DNA from 3 places in the Ureibacillus thermosphaericus genome. Region 1 is predicted to be linked to each of the others. Evidence: a T-box and tRNA genes for the amino acid it is inferred to sense, from the RefSeq annotation. Region 1 holds a T-box; the other regions hold tRNA genes.
What was found. A T-box is a leader RNA that pairs with one kind of tRNA and senses whether it is charged. The one in region 1 lies ahead of pheS (phenylalanine--tRNA ligase subunit alpha), so its partner is inferred to be a tRNA-Phe.

Region 1 (2,224 bases):
CTTATTGATGCAGTGCAAGACCCAGGAAATATCGGAACGATGATTCGTACAGCGGATGCTGCTGGAATCGATGCGGTTGTTTTAGGAAAAGGCTGTGCAGATATATATAATCCAAAGACATTGCGTTCGGCGCAAGGATCTCACTTCCATATTCCGGTAATTCGCGGAAATTTAATGGATTGGGTTGAAAAATTAAAAGAAAGAAACATTCCTTTGTATGGAACTGCTCTTGAAAATGCAGTTGATTATAGAGAATTACATAAGTCAGGAAGTTTCGCCTTAATTGTAGGAAATGAAGGTAGCGGTGTTCAAAAGGAATTGCTCGAGCAAACGACTCAAAACGTGATGATTCCGATTTTAGGACAAGCAGAATCGTTGAATGTGGCGGTTGCTACAGGGATTTTATTATATCATTTCATCGATTAACGAACTCTTACTTTTGCTTCTCGATTGAAGTAAAAGTAAGAGTTTTTCATTAAACGGATTGGATAATTATACAAGGTAGATACTTGAAACATAATCCAATTTATCGTAGAATAGTCTAAGATTTTTCCAATCATATGTGAATAAAGTGGAAATGCGTTGGAGCGGGAAGAGTAAATATTCAAACACTGCATTTCAGGGAGCATAAGCCATGACTGGAAGCTTATGTATGCAGCGAATATTGAAGTTCACCCCGCGAGCAGCATCCAGGACCAGAGTAAAGCTCTGTAAAGGATTGCCGGAGAATGCCGTTATGTCAATGAAGTGATTGCATTTTGCAATAACTAGGGTGGTACCGCGAATGTTCCTCGTCCCTTGAATTGGGGCGAGGTTTTTTTTTTGATTTGTAACATGTGAGTATGTCACAAAAAATGTAAATTTTGTAACAAATAATGGTAATTATTCAAACAAAAAATATTTTTCATTTAAGGAGGTTACATGATGGAACAGCAACTAAAACAAATTGAGCAAGAAGCCATTGAGAAAATTGCTGCATGCATGAACTTAAAAGAACTGAATGATGTTCGTGTTCAATATTTAGGGAAAAAAGGGTCCATTACGGAAGTATTAAAAGGAATGGGGAAACTTTCTCCTGAAGAGCGTCCTAAAATGGGGGCTCTAGCCAATACAGTTCGTGAAAAAGTAACTGAAGCGTTGGAGCAACGTGTCAAAGTATTAGAAGAACAACAAATTCAAGAACAACTAGAAAAGGAATCCGTCGATGTAACACTTCCTGGACGTAAAGTGCGCCTTGGCAACAGACATCCTTTAACGCGTGTTGTTGAAGAATTGGAAGATTTATTCATCTCCATGGGATATGAAATTGCAGAAGGTCCAGAAGTGGAAATGGATTATTATAACTTTGAAGCATTGAATTTGCCAAAAGGGCATCCTGCTCGCGACATGCAAGATACTTTCTACATTACGGAAGAAACGTTATTACGTACGCATACATCGCCGGTGCAAGCTAGAACAATGCTTGCGAAAAAAGGCAAACCGTTCCGTATTATTTGCCCGGGAAAAGTGTATCGTCGTGACACAGACGATGCTACTCACTCACACCAATTTATGCAAATTGAAGGGCTCGTGGTAGGAGAAAACATTCGTATGAGCGACCTAAAAGGTACGTTAGATAAACTCGCGAAAAAAATGTTTGGTGAAGATCGAGAAATTCGTCTCCGCCCAAGTTTCTTCCCGTTCACAGAACCATCTGTTGAAATGGATATTTCTTGTTTCCGCTGTGGAGGAAATGGCTGTAACGTATGTAAACATACAGGATGGATTGAAATACTAGGTGCCGGCATGGTGCATCCTAACGTACTGAAAATGGGTGGATATGATCCGAAAAGATTCTCTGGTTTTGCCTTTGGTATCGGTGTAGAACGTATTGCGATGTTGAAATATGGTGTGGAAGATATTCGAAACTTCTATATCGATGACATTCGATTCTTATCACAATTCCGACGTACAGAAGGGTAAGGGGGTATTAATATGTTAGTTTCATTAAATTGGTTGCAAGAATATGTAGATACACAAGGGCTGTCACCTGAAGATTTAGCAGAAAAAATTACTCGTGCTGGAATTGAAGTCGATTCCGTCATCGATCGATCTCAAGGAATGACGAATATCGTTGTTGGTCATGTCGTATCAAAGGAGAAGCATCCAGATGCAGATAAATTAAGCATTTGCCAAGTAGATGTAGGTACGGATGTAAGACAAATTATTTGTGGTGCACCGAATG
Region 2 (2,224 bases), 640 kb from region 1:
AGAGAAAAAAATAAATCGGTTAAACCGATATTTATTTATTTGGAGGCGGCTACCGGATTCGAACCGGTGATAAGGGTGTTGCAGACCCGTGCCTTACCGCTTGGCTAAGCCGCCAAATTACTGGAGCGGAAGACGGGGTTCGAACCCGCGACCCCCACCTTGGCAAGGTGGTGTTCTACCACTGAACTACTTCCGCTTGAATGGCTGGGGTACCAGGATTCGAACCTGGGCATGACGGAATCAAAATCCGTTGCCTTACCACTTGGCTATACCCCAATAATATTATATAAACAACTTTTATTCTATTTTATGGGGCGGCTGATGGGAATCGAACCCACGTATGTCGGATCCACAATCCGATGCGTTAACCACTTCGCCACAGCCGCCAAAAGCAGGTATATTAAAATATGTATGGGGCGACTGATGGGAATCGAACCCACGTATGTCGGATCCACAATCCGATGCGTTAACCACTTCGCCACAGTCGCCAAAATATCTTGGTGAAAATTAAAAATGGCAGGGGCAGTAGGAATCGAACCCACACCAAAGGTTTTGGAGACCTCTATTCTACCGTTAAACTATGCCCCTGTAATGGTGGAGGGGGGCGGATTCGAACCGCCGAACCCAAAGGGAACGGATTTACAGTCCGTCGCGTTTAGCCACTTCGCTACCCCTCCGGAAAGTATGGTGCCGGCGAAAGGAATCGAACCCTCAACCTACTGATTACAAGTCAGTTGCTCTGCCAATTGAGCTACACCGGCATATTTATGGTGGGTCGGGACGGAATCGAACCGCCGACACTTTGATCTTCAGTCAAATGCTCTACCAACTGAGCTACCGACCCACTTTTTATGGCGGTCCCGACGGGACTCGAACCCGCGATCTCCTGCGTGACAGGCAGGCATGTTAACCGCTACACCACGGGACCACTTTGGTTGCGGGGACAGGATTTGAACCTGCGACCTCCGGGTTATGAGCCCGACGAGCTACCAGACTGCTCTACCCCGCGATAATGTTAATTGTTTTTTTATGGTGGAGGATGACGGGATCGAACCGCCGACCCCCTGCTTGTAAGGCAGGTGCTCTCCCAGCTGAGCTAATCCTCCGAATTGGTGACCCCTACGGGATTCGAACCCGTGTTACCGCCGTGAAAGGGCGGTGTCTTAACCACTTGACCAAGGGGCCAATCTCTTAATTATGGCGGAGAGTAAGGGATTTGAACCCTTGAGACAGGTTATCCCCGTCTACACGATTTCCAATCGTGCTCCTTCAGCCTCTCGGACAACTCTCCAAGAAGAATGGCTCCGAAGGTAGGATTCGAACCTACGACCAACCGGTTAACAGCCGGTTGCTCTACCACTGAGCTACTTCGGAATGATTTTATATAAGCCTAGCAACGTCCTACTCTCACAGGGGGAAGCCCCCTACTACCATCGGCGCTAAAGAGCTTAACTTCCGTGTTCGGTATGGGAACGGGTGTGACCTCTTTGCTATCGCCACTAGGCTTTATTCCTTACCGAAAGACAAGTATTATTATATCATATTCTATACTTTTTTCAAGTATTTTTTATATTTTTTAATAACGAGAGGTTGTTCTCTCAAAACTGGATAACGACATTGAAATGATTGGTTAAGTCCTCGATCGATTAGTATCCGTCAGCTCCACACGTCACCGTGCTTCCACCTCGGACCTATCTACCTCATCGTCTTTGAGGGATCTTACTTGCTTATGCAATGGGAAATCTCATCTTGAGGGGGGCTTCATGCTTAGATGCTTTCAGCACTTATCCCGTCCACACATAGCTACCCAGCGGTGCCTTTGGCAAGACAACTGGTACACCAGCGGTGTGTCCATCCCGGTCCTCTCGTACTAAGGACAGCTCCTCTCAAATTTCCTACGCCCACGACGGATAGGGACCGAACTGTCTCACGACGTTCTGAACCCAGCTCGCGTACCGCTTTAATGGGCGAACAGCCCAACCCTTGGGACCGACTACAGCCCCAGGATGCGATGAGCCGACATCGAGGTGCCAAACCTCCCCGTCGATGTGGACTCTTGGGGGAGATAAGCCTGTTATCCCCGGGGTAGCTTTTATCCGTTGAGCGATGGCCCTTCCATGCGGAACCACCGGATCACTAAGCCCGTCTTTCGACCCTGCTCGACTTGTAGGTCTCGCAGTCAAGCTCCCTTATGCCTTTACACTCTGCGAATGATTTCCAACCA
Region 3 (2,224 bases), 160 kb from region 1:
GGAAGCACGGTGACGTGTGGAGCTGACGGATACTAATCGATCGAGGACTTAACCAATCATTTCAATGTCGTTATCCAGTTTTGAAAGAATAATTTAATTCGGAGGATTAGAGAGAAGATATCCCATTAAATTAGGAAATCACCAGTTCATTCTATTGTCCTCCATCGCTAAAAATATATGCCGGTGTAGCTCAATTGGCAGAGCAACTGACTTGTAATCAGTAGGTTGAGGGTTCGATTCCTTTCGCCGGCACCATCATGAGCCATTAGCTCAGTGGTAGAGCATCTGACTTTTAATCAGAGGGTCGAAGGTTCGAGTCCTTCATGGCTCATCCCGTTCACTTTAATATATTAACAATGATAAAATAATTAAAGATTAAGTATTCCACTTAATTTTGCGGAAGTAGTTCAGTGGTAGAACACCACCTTGCCAAGGTGGGGGTCGCGGGTTCGAACCCCGTCTTCCGCTCCAATAATGCCGGGGTGGCGGAATTGGCAGACGCACAGGACTTAAAATCCTGCGGTAGGTGACTACCGTACCGGTTCGACTCCGGTCCTCGGCACCATGTAAAATAGAAGTTAGCGCCAGTAGCTCAATTGGATAGAGCGTCTGACTACGGATCAGAAGGTTGTGGGTTCGACTCCTGCCTGGCGCGCCAAAAAAAGTGAACCGGGAAGTAGCTCAGCTTGGTAGAGCACTTGGTTTGGGACCAAGGGGTCGCAGGTTCGAATCCTGTCTTCCCGACCAGCAGGAACTACGGGGCATTAGCTCAGCTGGGAGAGCGCCTGCCTTGCACGCAGGAGGTCAGCGGTTCGATCCCGCTATGCTCCACCAAATTATAAATGAATAACAATTGACGGCGGTGTAGCTCAGCTGGCTAGAGCGTACGGTTCATACCCGTGAGGTCGGGGGTTCGATCCCCTCCACCGCCATCTTAAGGACCTTTAGCTCAGTTGGTTAGAGCAGACGGCTCATAACCGTCCGGTCGCAGGTTCGAGTCCTGCAAGGTCCACCAAAGGTTGAAAAGATAGATAAGAAACAAATGGAGGAATACCCAAGTCTGGCTGAAGGGATCGGTCTTGAAAACCGACAGGCGGGTCAAACCGCGCGGGGGTTCGAATCCCTCTTCCTCCACCATAACATAAAATAATTATTATCGCGGGGTAGAGCATTCTGGTAGCTCGTCGGGCTCATAACCCGGAGGTCGCAGGTTCAAATCCTGCCCCCGCAACCAAAGTGGTCCCGTGGTGTAGCGGTTAACATGCCTGCCTGTCACGCAGGAGATCGCGGGTTCGAGTCCCGTCGGGACCGCCATAAATACGGGTCGGTAGCTCAGTTGGTAGAGCATTTGACTGAAGATCAAAGTGTCGGCGGTTCGATTCCGTCCCGACCCACTTGATGCGGGTGTAGTTTAATGGTAAAACCTCAGCCTTCCAAGCTGATGTCGTGGGTTCGATTCCCATCACCCGCTCCAATGGGCCTATAGCTCAGCTGGTTAGAGCGCACGCCTGATAAGCGTGAGGTCGATGGTTCAAGTCCATTTAGGCCCACCATATATTCCGAAGTAGCTCAGTGGTAGAGCAATCGGCTGTTAACCGATTGGTCGTAGGTTCGAATCCTACCTTCGGAGCCATAAGGAGAAGTACTCAAGAGGCTGAAGAGGCGCCCCTGCTAAGGGTGTAGGTCGGGGTAACCCGGCGCGAGGGTTCAAATCCCTCCTTCTCCGCCATACATAGCCGTGGCCCCTTGGTCAAGTGGTTAAGACACCGCCCTTTCACGGCGGTAACACGGGTTCGAATCCCGTAGGGGTCATAAAAATAATAAAAAAAATAAAAAAATCTCTTGAAAAAGAGATTGAATATGATAAAATAATTCTTGTCCTTAATAAGTCTAGTGACGATGGCAAAGAGGATACACCCGTTCCCATACCGAACACGGAAGTTAAGCTCTTTAGCGCCGATGGTAGTAAGGGGCTTCCCCTTGTGAGAGTAGGACGTTGCTAGGCTTGATATGGAGGATTAGCTCAGCTGGGAGAGCACCTGCCTTACAAGCAGGGGGTCGGCGGTTCGATCCCGTCATCCTCCACCATGATATATGCCGGCGTAGCTCAATTGGCAGAGCAACTGACTTGTAATCAGTAGGTTGAGGGTTCGATTCCTTTCGCCGGCACCATCATGAGCCATTAGCTCAGTGGTAGAGCATCTGACTTTTAATCAGAGGGTCG

Region 2: it encodes a tRNA-Phe, which carries the amino acid that the T-box ahead of pheS (phenylalanine--tRNA ligase subunit alpha) is inferred to sense. The anticodon was not compared.
Region 3: it encodes a tRNA-Phe, which carries the amino acid that the T-box ahead of pheS (phenylalanine--tRNA ligase subunit alpha) is inferred to sense. The anticodon was not compared.

Annotation. Positions count from the first base shown of each region.
Region 1 is NZ_AP018335.1:2,696,200-2,698,423, reverse strand. Features, by position in the region: gene UtA1_RS12975 (TrmH family RNA methyltransferase) at 1-426, shown strand, start outside; T-box leader at 574-802, shown strand; gene pheS (phenylalanine--tRNA ligase subunit alpha) at 925-1,962, shown strand; gene pheT (phenylalanine--tRNA ligase subunit beta) at 1,975-2,224, shown strand, end outside.
Region 2 is NZ_AP018335.1:3,339,379-3,341,602, forward strand. Features, by position in the region: tRNA gene UtA1_RS16110 (tRNA-Cys) at 41-114, opposite strand; tRNA gene UtA1_RS16115 (tRNA-Gly) at 122-196, opposite strand; tRNA gene UtA1_RS16120 (tRNA-Gln) at 202-276, opposite strand; tRNA gene UtA1_RS16125 (tRNA-His) at 311-386, opposite strand; tRNA gene UtA1_RS16130 (tRNA-His) at 413-488, opposite strand; tRNA gene UtA1_RS16135 (tRNA-Trp) at 515-588, opposite strand; tRNA gene UtA1_RS16140 (tRNA-Tyr) at 593-677, opposite strand; tRNA gene UtA1_RS16145 (tRNA-Thr) at 686-761, opposite strand; tRNA gene UtA1_RS16150 (tRNA-Phe) at 769-844, opposite strand; tRNA gene UtA1_RS16155 (tRNA-Asp) at 853-928, opposite strand; tRNA gene UtA1_RS16160 (tRNA-Met) at 933-1,009, opposite strand; tRNA gene UtA1_RS16165 (tRNA-Val) at 1,031-1,106, opposite strand; tRNA gene UtA1_RS16170 (tRNA-Glu) at 1,111-1,185, opposite strand; tRNA gene UtA1_RS16175 (tRNA-Ser) at 1,199-1,291, opposite strand; tRNA gene UtA1_RS16180 (tRNA-Asn) at 1,300-1,374, opposite strand; rRNA gene rrf (5S ribosomal RNA) at 1,389-1,504, opposite strand; rRNA gene UtA1_RS16190 (23S ribosomal RNA) at 1,627-2,224, opposite strand, start outside.
Region 3 is NZ_AP018335.1:2,857,507-2,859,730, reverse strand. Features, by position in the region: rRNA gene UtA1_RS13880 (23S ribosomal RNA) at 1-56, shown strand, start outside; tRNA gene UtA1_RS13875 (tRNA-Thr) at 180-255, shown strand; tRNA gene UtA1_RS13870 (tRNA-Lys) at 260-331, shown strand; tRNA gene UtA1_RS13865 (tRNA-Gly) at 397-471, shown strand; tRNA gene UtA1_RS13860 (tRNA-Leu) at 477-565, shown strand; tRNA gene UtA1_RS13855 (tRNA-Arg) at 582-658, shown strand; tRNA gene UtA1_RS13850 (tRNA-Pro) at 671-747, shown strand; tRNA gene UtA1_RS13845 (tRNA-Ala) at 759-834, shown strand; tRNA gene UtA1_RS13840 (tRNA-Met) at 859-932, shown strand; tRNA gene UtA1_RS13835 (tRNA-Ile) at 939-1,015, shown strand; tRNA gene UtA1_RS13830 (tRNA-Ser) at 1,045-1,137, shown strand; tRNA gene UtA1_RS13825 (tRNA-Met) at 1,158-1,234, shown strand; tRNA gene UtA1_RS13820 (tRNA-Asp) at 1,239-1,314, shown strand; tRNA gene UtA1_RS13815 (tRNA-Phe) at 1,322-1,394, shown strand; tRNA gene UtA1_RS13810 (tRNA-Gly) at 1,401-1,474, shown strand; tRNA gene UtA1_RS13805 (tRNA-Ile) at 1,477-1,553, shown strand; tRNA gene UtA1_RS13800 (tRNA-Asn) at 1,559-1,633, shown strand; tRNA gene UtA1_RS13795 (tRNA-Ser) at 1,637-1,729, shown strand; tRNA gene UtA1_RS13790 (tRNA-Glu) at 1,741-1,812, shown strand; rRNA gene rrf (5S ribosomal RNA) at 1,890-2,005, shown strand; tRNA gene UtA1_RS13780 (tRNA-Val) at 2,013-2,088, shown strand; tRNA gene UtA1_RS13775 (tRNA-Thr) at 2,097-2,172, shown strand; tRNA gene UtA1_RS13770 (tRNA-Lys) at 2,177-2,224, shown strand, end outside.